DNA from 3 places in the Paenibacillus rhizovicinus genome. Region 3 is predicted to be linked to each of the others. Evidence: riboswitches for the same ligand, from Rfam matches in the RefSeq annotation. Region 3 holds a riboswitch; each other region holds the start of a gene.
The links. A riboswitch is a leader RNA that binds a small molecule or an ion and turns the genes downstream of it on or off. The one in region 3 is predicted to bind ZMP and ZTP.

Region 1 (4,799 bases), 2.9 Mb from region 3:
TGTGCGCGGACTAGGCCGTGAAGTCATAACCCGCACGCTGGACCTAAGCGATCCGTCCGCGATTGAAGCCTGTTTCGCCTGGCTGCAGCAAACCGTCGGCCAGCTTGACGTGCTGATCAATAACGCCGGACTCGGCGCCTGGAAATCCGTATACGACCTTACGGTCGACGAGTGGGATTATGTGATACATACGAATTTGCGCGGCACGTTTCTGTGCGCACGGGAAGTCGCCAAGCTCATGCGCTCCGGAGGCGGCGGCGCGATCGTGAATATCGCCTCTACTCGGGCCATCATGTCCGAGCCGAATTCCGAAGCCTATGCCGCTTCGAAGGGCGGCATTCTGGCGCTGACCCATGCGCTTGCGGTGTCGCTCGGACCGGACCGCGTTCAGGTCAATGCCATCAGTCCGGGTTGGATCGAAACCGGCGATTACGATGCCTTGAAGCCCGTCGATCATGCTCAGCATCCCGCTCAGCGCGTAGGCAAGCCTGACGATATCGCCAGAGCCTGCCTCTATTTGACCGATCCGGCCAATGATTTCGTAACGGGTACGAATCTCGTGATCGACGGCGGCATGACGCGCAAAATGATCTACGAAGAATAAGCTTTTCGCACGAACCGCGACCGATCCAACGGCTTCATGCTTTCCCGCCAAATCCTTGCGCAAACCGCCCGTATCCTTCCGCATCCAGCCGCTCAAGCGGAATGAAGCGCAGTGATGCGGAATTGACCCGGTAATACGGCATCGTCCCGGATGGAACGTCTTGAATGAACGGCCCCAAATACGAACCCGATAAACGGGCGCGAAGGATCGTTCGTACTTGGCCTCCGCTGAATTCGGCTTCCTTGCGGACGATGCCTTCTTCGATCGGTTTGCTGAAACTGGGCCACCCCGTGCCGGAATTGAATTGGTCGATCGTGCTGAACAGCGCGTCGCCATTTACGACATCGGCGTAAATCCCTTCGTGCGCGTTGTTCCAATACTCGTTCTCGAAGGCCGGTTCGTCCTCGTTCAGCTGCGTCACCTTGAACTGCAGCTCGGTCAATCGGCGCTGCAACGCAGCTTTATCTTTCTCGCCGCGCCAGCTTCGATTGGCGAATGCTTCTCTTCCCGAGCCTTCCACGTACAAATTGTAGTTTCTGCGGTGCGTCTTATAATAGTCCTGATGCTCGTCTTCCGCCGGATAGAACGTCCCTGCGTTCAGAATCTCCGTGACGATCGGACGCTTGAAGCGCCCGCTCTTCCGCAGCTCGAGCTTGGAAGCTTCCGCCTGCGCGCGCTGCTGTTCGTCATGCACGAAAATCGCCGTTCGGTAAGAATGGCCGCGGTCTTGAAACTGTCCGCCGTCGTCCGTCGGATCGATCTGCTGCCAATAGATGTCCAGGAGCCGTTCATACGGGAAGATCGCCGGCTGATAAGCGATTTGCACCGCCTCGTAATGGCCTGTCGTTTCGCTGCCGACTTCCGCATAGGTGGGATTCTCCGTGTGTCCGCCCGTATAGCCGGCAACGACCGATTCTATTCCCGGCCATTCATCGAACGGCTTGACCATGCACCAGAAACAGCCGCCTGCGAACGTTGCCAGCCGCGTCTCGTGATTCCCGATTTTCACCGATTGGCGCACCTCCGTTAATGTTTTTTTGTCATAGCGATCATATTTCATCATTGTAATGATTAAAATTTTCTGATACAAGTGAAATAAGAAGTTCCGGTATGTGTAACTGGCGAAACGTGGAGTACCACGAGGGAGCACATATCTCATATGCCGTTCGCCTGGGCAAAGCAGCTGATTCCAGATCAGGTGCTTTTTTTGTTTTCCACTACGATGAGAGGCGGTATGGGAAGATGAAATTGGCTTACGTGATGTTCGATCAAATGACGACGATGGATTTTGCAGGGTTCTATGAGGTTGTCGCCTGGATACGCGTTCTAGGAAAAGTAGAAGATCTAACTTGGGACTTTTGCTCCAATAAGGAGTTCATCACGGACGATCGCGGCATGACCGTTCAGATTCATCATGTCTATCCGGATTTATCCCAATACGACGTTGTCTTCATTCCCGGCGGCATGGCAACAAGAACATTGCGGCATGATCCAGCGTTCATCGCTTGGATCCAAACCGCGCGAGACGTAAACTATAAGGTTTCTGTCTGCACGGGTTCTCTCTTGTTCGGTGCGGCAGGTTTCTTGATTGGAAAGCGGGCAACAACGAATCCATCCGCCTACGAGCTCTTACGTCCGTATTGCGCGGAAGTAATCCAAGAGCGGATTGTGAGGGACGGCGATATTTTCATGTCCGGCGGCGCCGGAACTTCATTGGACATCGGATTATACTTCGTTGAATCGCTCACCGATCAACGCTTCGTCGAACGCGTTCAAGGAATCATCGATTATCCATTCTATCAAGCTGGTAACCTTAACAAGCAAGTATAGTTCCGCTCAACCGAACGATTCGAACCATATCGGCAAGACGCGCATAACCTCTTCGTTCTGCGCGTTTGCATGCCGATATTCGTATGCGAGCCCATTACAGGCTTTGCCGAAGCAGCCGAACCGCTTCTTCCATGCTCACGACCGACTCCGTCATCCCGTTCATATCCTTCAATCGCAGGCAGTTCGCCGCAGCTTCGCTCTCGCCGATCAGAATCACATACCGGATGCCTTTAGACGAAGCGCCCGCCAGCGATTTCTTTAACTTGCGCCCCGCCGTCTCCACTCGCGTGCGGATGCCATTGCTTCGCAGTTCGCCTGCGGCTCTAAGCGCTTGGGGAATGGTATCGCCGATCGGGATAACCATGACGATCCGGCGATCCGTCCGCTGCGGCCGATCACGGAGCAGTTCCATGATCGATTCCATGCCGAACGAAATGCCGACCGTCGGATAAGGAATCTCATCCTTCCCGATCAACTGCCCGATTACAGCATCGTACCGGCCTCCGCCGCTCAAGCTGGAAGCGAAGCCTCCCGTTGCATCGAACAATTCGTACACCGTGCCCGTGTAGAACGAAAGTCCGCGCGACAGAAACGGATCGAATTCGCATATCGAATCGAGCCCCAGCTTCTGGATCAGGTCCTGAAGCGCCGCCGCTTCGAGCGCTCCGGGCGACGCCGTCAAGCCGTATCGGCTTGCAACCTCCCCGAAAGTCGGATTTGCGCGATCGACGAGGGCGATGAGTTCATTCGCGGTGTCGGCGTCCGCGCCTTTGGACAGGAGCTCCTCCCTTACTCCCTCGATGCCGATTTTCGCTGCTTTATCGAGCGTCAGCATCACGGTGAGCATCATGCCCGGCTGAATCCCGATCGCTTCCAGCACTTCCCCAAGGAACCGGCGGTTGTTCCACTTGAGCCGAACCGGAATTTCCAAACGTTCGAATACTTCCGCAGCCAGCTGCATGAGCTCGGCTTCGGCTTGTGGACCTTGAATGCCGACGACATCCGCGTCGCATTGCATGAATTCGCGCAGCCGCCCGCGTTTCACGGGACCGTCCCGAAACACTTTGCCGATCTCGTAGCGCTTGAACGGAAGCTCGATTCCCGAATTGAGCGCCATCACTTTCGCGAACGGAATGGTCAGATCATACCGCAGACCGAGGCTTCGGCTGCCTTGATCGGTCAATTGGTACATTTCCTTCAGAATCTCTTCTCCTCCCGCGTACTTCGAAGTCAACAGATCGAGCTCGTTCAGAATCGTCGATTCCATGCCGTCGAAATCATACAGCTCGAAAACCTCCTGCAGCGTTTGCTGCACCTGCTTGCGAATGGCCTGCTCCCGGCCGAAATAATCATAGGTTCCTTTCACGTTTTGCATCCTCATCCGATCCTTTCTTCGTTTGAAAATAATAAAAAAAACGCGCAGGACCTCTTGGTCCTGCGCGTTCGTATGCCGCAGGGAGGCCAACGCGAAACGCGTTAGCCCGCCCTGTATATGAACAGGCGTGCTAACGCTGCTTGTGATGATGAAGCGGATTGCGCATAATCGTCTGCATGGCGAGATCTCCTTCAATTGCGGGATGGATTAGCGAAAGTATAGCGCATTGGCGTATGGCTTTGCAAGCCTCAGTTTGCCTTGATTACGCATGCACGCAAGACATTCAAGACTTCGCTCGGCGATGCCAGCTTCACGAATTCGCTCCCGATATACGTGTTAAACCAGAAGGCATGACACGCATGAAGCCCCGCCCGTCGAGCGCCTTCCAGCTCGTTTGACCCGCCGTCTCCCACGAATACGGATTCTTCCGGCAGGACTTCGAGCCGGCTGCAAGCCAGCGCGTATATCGCGGCATCCGGCTTGCTGCAATGGACCTCGAAGGAGAATACGCAGTCGTCGAAGTATGGAGCCAGCTCCGAATCTTGCCAAGCTCCCACTTCTTCGGACGTGCAATTGCTGATCAATCCGACTTTCAACCCCATGCCCTGCACGGTTTCAAGCAGCTCGATGATATCGGGACGGATTTGGCGAAAAGGAAGCCGTTTCTCCTCAAGCCGGGCTTGAAATAATTCTTCGATCGCCTCTTCATTGACGCTCGACCGGTTGGATACGACGATATCCCGGAGCACGTCCGGGAACGACGCGAATGCTCCGTTCATCCGCCGGTCCTGGCGCAGTGTCCATTCTCTTCTGAATTGTTCGTGCGTCAGCCCAAGCAGCTTCTCGTAATCATGCTTGCGATTCGACATTCTTCGCCCGTCCGCGAATTCGGTGATCAGCGTTTCGAATAAATCAAAGAAGATTGCTTTGATCGCCAGTTCAACCCCTCCGTTCTCTTCGTAAACCTTATTCGAATCGTGGATGCCGAAC
Region 2 (4,799 bases), 570 kb from region 3:
CCGAATTCTCGGTAAGGGTGAAAGCGGCTTTCCCGTACGTAATCGTGGTTTGCTTATTCGGCGCGTCATAACTGACTTTCGCCCCGATCTCCTGCATGAGGAATCGCATCGGCACGAACATCCGGTCGTTCAGCGTCATCATGCTCGGCTGGAATTGCTTCGTCTTGCCGTCGATGATCAGGCCGGCCTCCGCTTTCACGAACGCGCCCGTCGGTCCCGTGGCCAGCGGCTTCGTCAGCTCTTCCGGCAGCCGGAACGCATAGAGCTTGCCTTCGGCCTGCACGATCAGCGTGCTGCCCGCGACCTGGAACGGGCCGTAATTCCGAGCTTGCGTCTGGAAGCGGAAAGCCGCTTTGCCCGTCGTCACGTTCAGCGCGTACACCTCGCCGTCCGTCTGACCGACGTACATGCCGGCATTCTTGAAATCCACCCGGCTTGCCGGATTGTCCAAGCCTTCATAGAACAGCGAAGACTGATCCACGAGCTTGCGGGCATGGAAGCCCAGGTTGTCGACGTTCTGGAAGAACACTTTGCCGTTGTAGGGGCCGGCTATGAAACTCCCGCCATCGGTCACGTACCTCGCAACAGCATCCGTGCCGTCGTTCAAGTTATACGAGAACAGTTTGTTGTCCTGCGTCAGAATATAAACGTCATTGCCGTCGACCGTCACGTATTTCGGAGCTTGGTACATCGCGGGCAGCGCCGTGCTGACCGCGACGAACGGCTTGCTGCCGGTTACTTTGCCCGTCTTGGCGCTGACGATATCGATCGTCGCCACATAGGCGGATTCGTCGGTATGCGGCCAGTCGTTATTGAAGTACAGCGTATCTCCGTCCGCCTTCAGCAGCTTGTCGTGGCTGCCCTCCAGCTTCCACAGCGTCTTGCCCGTCGCCTTGTCGATGGCATAGAACGTGTTCACCGTGATCGCGCCCGACTCGAAGGTGCCGACAAGCAGCATGCTGCCGAGAATGGTCATTCCGTTATGGCCGACCGCATCGCTCCCGGCTGTCCAATTCAATTTGCCAGTCGCCAAATTAATCGATGCCAGCCCGCTGTTCGATGACGCGTACAGCGTAGAGCCGTCCGCCTTGAGCGAGACGAGCTGCTTCTCTTTCGACTGATAGATGCGGGTGCCCGAGCCCGTCGACGGATTCACCTTATACACGCTGCCATCGGCGCTGCCCGCATAGACGAAGCTCCCGGCAATGACGGCCGAGCCCGGCAGCAGCTTGGCGCCGAACGACCACAGCGTCTTGCCGGAAGCGATGCTCCGCGCAACGAGTGCGCCGCTCTTGATGTAATAGAGATTGGTCTCGCCCACGGCGGGCGGATATTGGATGCGTTCCGTGCCGGAAGGGAGATCAAGCTCCGCGCTCCAGAGCGCCTTGGCCGTCGGTACTTTATTTTCGAAGCCGTAGTTCGTCTCCAGGCTGTAGCTCGGCTCGCTGCCGTATTGCGCGGAAGCCGTGCCTCCGGCCCCTAGCGATGCGGCGACCAGCCCGGCTGCAAGCACGCCGAGCAAGGAATGTTTAAATTTGCGCATAAGGATAAGCCTCCTTCGGAATTCGACTGCTGTCCACTCCTAGACGGGCAGCCGTTCCGAAAGGTTTCATCTCTTCCCGGGAAAATCCGGCTTCCAGCGTTCATGACAGCGCAAAGAAGCCAGCTTGAACCCCATCGGGAACAAGCCGGCTTCTGACCTTTGCAGCTCTCCTGCTTCTTAACCCCCGAACTTCTCCGCCGCGTCCACCGTATGCTTCAGCAGCGTCGCGATCGTTACCGGGCCGACGCCTGCCGGCACAGGCGTGATCGCGGAAGCATTCGCCATGCACGCCTCGTAATCTACATCGCCGACATTGCCGGGATTATATCCGGCGTCCAGCACGACGGCACCGGGCTTAATCCAGTCGCCCTGCACGAATTTCGGCTTGCCTACGGCAGCGACGACGATGTCCGCAAGACGGACGATGGAGGCGAGATCCTCCGTTCTGGAATGGCAGGTCGTCACCGTCGCGTCCGCGTTCAGCAGCATGGCGGAGACGGGCTTGCCGAGAATGGGACTTCTGCCGATGACGACGGCATGACGGCCCCGGATCGGAAGCTTGTAATGCGCCAATATCGCCATAATCGCCGCCGGCGTGCAGGATGGATAATCCGCGAAGCCGAAGGCGTTCTGCGCGAAGCCGAGCGTGGTCACGCCATCGACGTCCTTCTCGATCGCGATCGCCTCGAACGCCGCGCGCTCGTCGATCCCGTGCGGCACCGGATGCTGCAGCAGAATGCCGTGCACCGACTTGTCGTCGTTCAGTTTACGAATGGCGGCAATGAGCTCCTCCGTCGTCGTGCTCGCCGGCAGCTCCACGCGAATCGACGAGATGCCAAGCCGCTTGCACGCATTGCCTTTCATCCTGACGTACGTGGCGGAGGAAGGGTCCCCGCCGACCAGAATCGTAGCCAGACACGGCGTGATCCCCCGCTCCGCCAGCCTTGCGATGCGCGCTTCCAGCTGTTCCTTGATGCCGGCCGCGACCGCGTTTCCGTCCAAAATAAGCTTTTCCGCATGAGACATGTTCCATCATCCTTTCGGTTGTACGCTGCTAGAAAAACAGAAAGAGGCAAGGGAATATTGCTCCCTTACCTCTGCCCAGGCGTACGGCCGTATGAACGATGTGCTCCCCCGCGGTTCGCCGCGTTACGCCAGTCACACTCGCTATTGAATCGTTGGTAGTATTATACGCCAAGCCGTCCGTTCGGGCAACTGCCCGCCGTGCCTTGCGCTGCCCTCGCGCCGCTCCCTTACACCGTGAACGTCACCATTCGCGCATACGCATCCCGGTGCATGTATGCCTGTGCCAGCTCGGTTTTGTTCGATTGCAGGAACATGCGCACGAGCGAGCTGCTCGTCTGCGTGTCTTTCACGTACGGCGACAGGTAGACGGTGTCCGCCTTCGTCGTGCTGCGCATGTATTGCTCCAGCTGCAGCTCGTATTCAAGGTCCGTGGAATTGCGGATGCCCCGAATAACGGCTTTCACGTCGTTCGCGTTCACGTAATCCGCCACGATGCCCTCGAACGGCACGACGACCGTATTGCTCATATGCGCGATCGACAGCTGCACGAGCTCGGTGCGCTGCGCGATGTCGAAGTAATGCTTCTTGCTGCGGTTGTTCGCAATAATGACATGGACCTCGTCGAACAGGCTGCATGCCCGCTCAATGACCGAAATATGCCCCAGCGTGATGGGATCGAAGCTTCCCGCATAGACGACTTTCATCCCTGTTCCTCGCTCGGCACGACGGCATCGCGGATCTGCTCGAAGGTGAGCGGCGTGTAATCCCAATGCTCCACGCTGACGTTGAAGTAATTGACGCTCTCGTATTTCTGCCCATGGATATGCCCGTGCACGTTGACGTAAGGCATATGCTTGTTCATGTACATCGGCTCGTGCGAGAGGAAGAAGAAGTCCTTGTAGATGACCGGATGCTCGCTCACCTCGTCGAAGCCGACGTCCAGCCACCATTGGCGCGAGCGGCCCCGGTCGTGATTGCCGAGAATGAGATGCTTGTAGCCGTTGAGCCGCGATACGATGGCCGCCGTCTTGTCCCGGTTCAGAAACGAGAAATCGCCGAGATGAAACACCTTGTCGTCCTTGCCGACGACCGCATTCCATCGCTCGATCATCGTTTCGTTCATCTCGTCGACGTTCGAGAACGGCCGCGTTTCAAAATCGATAATATGCTTATGGCCGAAATGATGGTCGGATATGAAAAATACCTTTTGCAAGAGAGAACACGCTCCTTGGATGTACGCTGCCGCTAAGCTTCTGCTCGTACGTACGTTTCTACAGTACGTTACTCGCTGTCCGTAATGGTCGCCAGCAAATCCGCGCGCAGCGGAGTGAACGTTTCGACGACGACCGTATCTTCCAGCGCCGTCACCTCATGCACCGCGTCGCCGGGAATGACGAACTGCTCTCCCGCTTCGGCCACCGAGAATTCACCGTTCATCTCCAGCTGCAGCCTGCCGCTGACGACGTACGACAGCTGCTCGTGCGGATGCGAATGCGCTTTTCCGATCGCGCCGGACTTCATCGTTACCATCATGCTCATGATCGTCTTGCCCGGCTTGAAAATCTTCCGTTCGACGCCGGGACCCGACGTATGCCATTCCTCAAAACGCGGCATTATGCCCCACCTCCTGGTATAAGTAACACTTTCGATACATGGCCCGGCTGCTTCAGCAGCGTCTCGAACCAGCGGCCGCCTTCCTCAAGCGGCGCTTCGATCACGCCCTCGGCAAGCCCGATGCGTCCTTCTTCGATCCACTTGAGCGCCGTCCGGAAGTTCGTGGCGGAGTAGGCAAAAGCGCCCGTCATCGTCACTTCGTTCCGAATCGCGATATTGATCGGCAGCGTCGATTCTTCCTCGTGCAGCCCCGTGAACACGGTGCGTCCGCCGCCTTTGCAGGCAAGCACGCACTGCTTGCGCGTCGCGCCCGAGCCAACCGCGTCGATGGCGGCGTTAACGCCCGCTCCGCCGGTCAGCCGTTTCACTTCTTCCAGCGTATCGACGCCTGCTCCCGGACAGACGATATGCCTCGCGCCGAGCTTGGAGGCGATCTGCAATCGGTCCGCGTTCATGTCGACGGCGATCACGTCCTGCACGCCATGCTGGCGCACCGCTTGCAGCGCGAGCAGCCCGATCGGTCCCATGCCGACGATCAGCACCGTATCCGACGGTTTGAGCGCCGCCAGCTCCGCCGCGCGGATCGCGCAGGCGGCAGGCTCCGTCATGGCCGCTT
Region 3 (4,799 bases):
ACGGGCTTGGCGCCGACGCGCGCCGCACGGAGGCGGTGGAACGGATTTTCGAGGCCAAGGGCAGGCCCTCGGACAATCCGCTTATCGTCCATATCGCGGAGCGGGAGCAGCTTGAAGCGTTGACGCTGCCGCTCGAAGGGGAAGGCGCCGGGGCGTTGGCCGGCCGGCTAATGGACCGCTTCTGGCCGGGGCCGCTCACGATCGTGCTGCCGGTCAGGCCGGGCGCCGTGTCGCCGCGCGTCACCGCCGGCCTGGATACGGTCGCGGTGCGGATGCCCGCGCATCCCGTCGCGCTGGCGCTGATCGCGCAATCGGGCTGCCCGCTTGCCGCGCCGAGCGCGAACCGTTCGGGCCGCCCGAGCCCGACGCTGGCGGCCCACGTGGAGGGCGACCTGAACGGACGCATCGACGGCATCGTCGACGGCGGCGCCGCGGGCGTCGGCTTGGAATCTACCGTCGTCGAGGTGGTCGACGGCGGTACGGTACGCATTCTGCGCCCGGGCGGAGTAACCGCCGAAGCGCTGGAGGATGCCGGCGCGGCGGTCGTCTATGACGCCGTCGCCGCGCCCGAGGCCGCGGAAGACGCGGCGGCCGGGCAGGCTCCGCGCTCGCCCGGCATGAAATACGCGCATTATGCGCCGCAAGGGCATATGCAGCTGGTCAAAGGCGAGCCGGACGCGGTCGCCGCCTGGATCGGGGCGGCCGTCCGCGCGGCGCGGGAGAGCGGCGAGCGGACGGGCGTGCTCGCCTTTGCCGAGCATGCCGCTCGGTACGACGCCGACTGCGTGCTCGTCGTCGGCAGCCTGGCGCGGCTCGATACCGCCGCGCACGGCTTGTACGCCTCGCTGCGCGAGTTCGATGCGCAGGGCGTGCAGCGCATCTGGGCCGAGACGTGCCCCGAGCAAGGCATCGGGCACGCGCTCATGAACCGCCTGGCCAAGGCTGCCGGCCACGCGGTCGTCCACGTCTAGCGCGGCGGCAGAACCCGCCGCGCGTGCGCCGCATTCACGCAGCACACGCTCTCACAGCATGCTCTTGCAGCGAGCTCACGCGGCATGCTCTCGCAGCATGCTCTTGCAGCGAGCTCACGCGGCATGCTCTCGCAGCAAGCTCACGCGGCACAAGCTCACGCAGTCCGCATTCGCAGTCCGCATTCGCAGTCCGCATTCGCAGTCCGCATTCGCAGTCCGCATTCGCAGTCCGCATTCGCAGTCCGCTCACACAGCAAGTTAACGCGGCACGCTCAACCAGCACGCGCTCACGCACCCACTCCCGCCCCGCCATCCCGCCCGTTGGTCATCTTTCCCATCTTGTCCGCATATGCTTGGATGAGATGATGGACAGGGAGTGGATCGGATGGTGGAGGCAGGCATGCATGCCGGACAGCTGCTAACGCTGGTTATTATCGCGTTGGCGCTCGGGATGGACGCTTTTTCGCTGGGCGTGGGCATCGGGCTTAAGGGCATTCGGCTATTGGATATTTTCAAATTGAGCGCATTGATCGCGCTTTTTCATATCCTGATGCCGATTATGGGGATTTTCACCGGACAATACGTCGGCTCGCTGCTAGGCGGCGTGGCGACTTCGGTTGCGGGCGGGCTGCTCCTGCTGCTCGGCGGCCATATGATCTATAGCTCGCTCCGAGGCGACGCGGTGACGTCCATTAACCACCGCAGCGCTTGGGGCATGCTGATCTTCGCGCTCAGCGTCAGCATCGACTCCTTCTCGGTCGGGCTGTCGCTTGGCATGTTCGCCGTGGATATGCTGCTCGCGGTGCTGCTATTCGGGGTGGCCGGCGGATGCATGTCCATCGCCGGGCTCATGATCGGCCGCAAGGTCAGATCCAGCTTCGGCGAATATGGAGAAGCCATTGGCGGCGTCATTTTATTTACGTTCGGGCTGCTTATAATATTCTGACACCGTATCTTGATCATCACCCTAGGAGGTTTTTCGCATGAAACGGATCTTGTTCGTATGTACAGGCAATACCTGCCGCTCGCCGATGGCGGAAGCGATGCTCCGGGCGATGGCGCAGGAACGCGGCATGGCCTTGGAAGTGCGTTCGGCCGGCGTATCGACCGTCGACGGTCTGCCGGTCTCGGCGAATGCGCAGTCCGTGCTTCGGCGCCGCAGCATTCAGCACAACAACGGCTCCACGGCGCTCGATAACGGCTCCGTGACTTGGGCCGATCTCATATTGACGATGACCGCCGGCCATAAAGGCAATCTGCTGCAGCGCTTTCCGAGCGCCGTGGACAAGACGTATACGCTGCTGGAGTATGCCCATCGCGACGAAGAAGGCGAGCGGCGCATTGCGGAGTTGGAAAGCCTCTACACGGATTTCCAGATGAAGCAGGCGCTCGGCGGACAATTGACGGAAGAGGAACGCGGCAGGCTGCTGGAGCTGGAAGCTGCCATTCCGAGCTTCGATATTGCTGACCCTTTCGGCGGCTCGCTGCAGATTTACGAAGACAGCGCGGCCGAGATCGAAGCGGCTCTTCGCAAGCTGCTCGACCGCCTGCAGCATCGCAAATAACGGCGAGCCTTATGCGGGGGAGAAGCTTGCTGCGCCGCTTAGCGGGCGTCAGCCGTTTCTTCTTAATTCCATTGATTTTGCCGGCGCGATCCGGTATGATAAAAGCAATTAAAGACGGTTTCCGATGTAACTGGCGACGAAAGTGGGTCCAACCACGGTGGAGCATCGGATCATACGGCCGGTCGCCTGGGCAAAGAGCAGCGTGCGTAAGCATGCTCGCTCTTTTTTCGTCTTTTCCGGCGAAATCAGGTATACTAAGACCATTGTGAATCGACAATTTCCGCCATCGCGCGGTTTCAAATGGGAGGTATAGGCAAGTATGAAAATCGCCATCGGAGCAGACCATGGGGGCTACAGCCTGAAAGAAATCGTCGTCCCCTTCATTCAATCGCTCGGCCATGAAGTCGAGGACGTCGGCTGTGACTGCGAGCAGTCCGTCGACTATCCGGATTATGCGCTTCCGGTATGTGAGCTTGTCGCGGAAGGGAAAGCGGATCGCGGCATTCTCATTTGCGGCACCGGCATCGGCATGTCGATCGCGGCCAACAAAGTGACCGGCATCCGCTGCGCGCTCGTGCATGACATGTTCTCGGCGCAAGCGACGCGGGATCATAACGACACGAACGTGCTGGCCATGGGCGAACGCGTCATCGGACCCGGCATCGCGCAGGAAATCATTCGCATCTGGCTGGAAACGCCGTTTTCGAACGGCGAGCGCCATGTCGGCCGCTTGAGCAAGGTGCAGCGGATCGAAGCGAAATACGCGCAGCCGGTTCACGCGGAATAAGGAGCGGATACCGTGAGCGAAACGGGAACGGCATGGAATTCGGCGCAGCTGGCTAAGGACGTGGAGACGGTAGTCCGCGAGTTGGCGGAAGCCGCAAGCTTGCGTCAAGGACAGCTGCTCGTCATCGGCGTCTCCACGAGCGAGGTGCTGGGCGAGCGGATCGGCACATCCGGCACGCCGGAGACGGCGGAGGCGATTTATGCCGGCATCGAAGCGGTCCGGCGCGACGTTGGGTTTTATCCCGTGTTTCAATGCTGCGAGCATTTGAACCGGGCACTCGTTATCGAACGGGAGGCGGCGGAACGGTACGGGCTCGAGCTCGTCTCGGCCGTCCCCGTGCGCAAGGCCGGCGGCTCCATGGCGGCGCATGCGTTCCGTGCGCTGTCGGATGCTTGTCTTGTCGAAACGGTGCAGGCGCATGCCGGCATCGATATCGGCGATACGTTTATCGGCATGCATTTGAAGCGCGTGGCCGTCCCCGTGCGGCCGTCGATCCGGTCCATCGGGTCGGCTCATCTGACGATGGCGTTCACGCGTCCGAAGCTGATCGGCGGCGAACGCGCGGTCTATGCCCTCGATTCGAAGGCGGATGCCGCGAACGGCAATTGCGACTAACCATTTTGAATAAGCGCAGGTTTTCGATGCCGTATGTTGACTAGTACGTAAACGCTTCGCACGGAACTGCGTTAAATAAACTTTAGGAGGATATACAATCATGGAAAACCTACGTAAGCAAGATCCTGAAATTCTGAAAGCAATGGGCCTGGAGCTGCAGCGCCAGCGCGACAACATCGAGCTGATCGCATCCGAGAACATCGTGTCCGAAGCGGTTCTTGAAGCAATGGGCTCCGTTCTGACGAACAAATACGCGGAAGGCTACCCGGGCAAACGTTACTATGGCGGCTGCGAGCACGTGGATATCGCGGAAGATATCGCACGCAACCGTGCGAAGGAACTGTTCGGCGCCGAGCACGCGAACGTACAGCCGCATTCCGGCGCGCAAGCGAACATGGCGGTTTACTTGGCTGCGTTGAACCCTGGCGACACGGTGCTGGGCATGAACCTTGCGCACGGCGGCCACTTGACGCACGGCAGCCCGGTTAACGCATCCGGCCTCCTTTACAATTTCGTTCCTTACGGCGTTAGCGAAGATACGTTCACGATCGATTATGCGGAAGTCCGCAAGCTGGCGTTCAAGCACCGTCCGCGCATGATCGTTGCAGGCGCGTCCGCTTACCCGCGCATCATCGATTTCGAAGAGCTCGGCAAAATCGCGAACGACGTAGGCGCGCTGCTCTTCGTCGACATGGCGCATATCGCGGGTCTGGTCGCGGCGGGTCTTCACCCGAGCCCGGTGCCGCATGCGCACTTCGTTACGACGACGACGCACAAAACGCTCCGCGGACCGCGCGGCGGCATGATCCTGTGCCGCAAAGCATGGGCGCAGGCGATCGACAAAGCTGTATTCCCGGGCTC

Region 1: linked by a shared signal. The riboswitch ahead of GZH47_RS30725 (DJ-1/PfpI family protein) and the one ahead of rpiB (ribose 5-phosphate isomerase B) in region 3 are both predicted to bind ZMP and ZTP.
Region 2: linked by a shared signal. The riboswitch ahead of GZH47_RS20570 (bifunctional 5,10-methylenetetrahydrofolate dehydrogenase/5,10-methenyltetrahydrofolate cyclohydrolase) and the one ahead of rpiB (ribose 5-phosphate isomerase B) in region 3 are both predicted to bind ZMP and ZTP.

What each region holds. Positions count from the first base shown of each region.
Region 1 is NZ_CP048286.1:6,894,231-6,899,029, reverse strand. Features, by position in the region: gene GZH47_RS30735 (SDR family NAD(P)-dependent oxidoreductase) at 1-604, shown strand, start outside; gene msrA (peptide-methionine (S)-S-oxide reductase MsrA) at 639-1,613, opposite strand; ZMP/ZTP riboswitch at 1,709-1,787, shown strand; gene GZH47_RS30725 (DJ-1/PfpI family protein) at 1,847-2,434, shown strand; gene GZH47_RS30720 (histidine--tRNA ligase) at 2,529-3,809, opposite strand; gene GZH47_RS30715 (HAD family hydrolase) at 4,058-4,732, opposite strand.
Region 2 is NZ_CP048286.1:4,586,286-4,591,084, reverse strand. Features, by position in the region: gene GZH47_RS20575 (outer membrane protein assembly factor BamB family protein) at 1-1,543, opposite strand, end outside; gene GZH47_RS20570 (bifunctional 5,10-methylenetetrahydrofolate dehydrogenase/5,10-methenyltetrahydrofolate cyclohydrolase) at 1,721-2,569, opposite strand; ZMP/ZTP riboswitch at 2,636-2,714, opposite strand; gene coaD (pantetheine-phosphate adenylyltransferase) at 2,797-3,273, opposite strand; gene GZH47_RS20560 (phosphoesterase) at 3,270-3,782, opposite strand; gene GZH47_RS20555 (cupin domain-containing protein) at 3,851-4,183, opposite strand; gene GZH47_RS20550 (zinc-dependent alcohol dehydrogenase) at 4,183-4,799, opposite strand, start outside.
Region 3 is NZ_CP048286.1:4,015,437-4,020,235, forward strand. Features, by position in the region: gene GZH47_RS18045 (L-threonylcarbamoyladenylate synthase) at 1-971, shown strand, start outside; gene GZH47_RS18050 (manganese efflux pump MntP) at 1,357-1,917, shown strand; gene GZH47_RS18055 (low molecular weight protein arginine phosphatase) at 1,955-2,536, shown strand; ZMP/ZTP riboswitch at 2,653-2,735, shown strand; gene rpiB (ribose 5-phosphate isomerase B) at 2,856-3,323, shown strand; gene GZH47_RS18065 (TIGR01440 family protein) at 3,336-3,938, shown strand; gene GZH47_RS18070 (serine hydroxymethyltransferase) at 4,039-4,799, shown strand, end outside.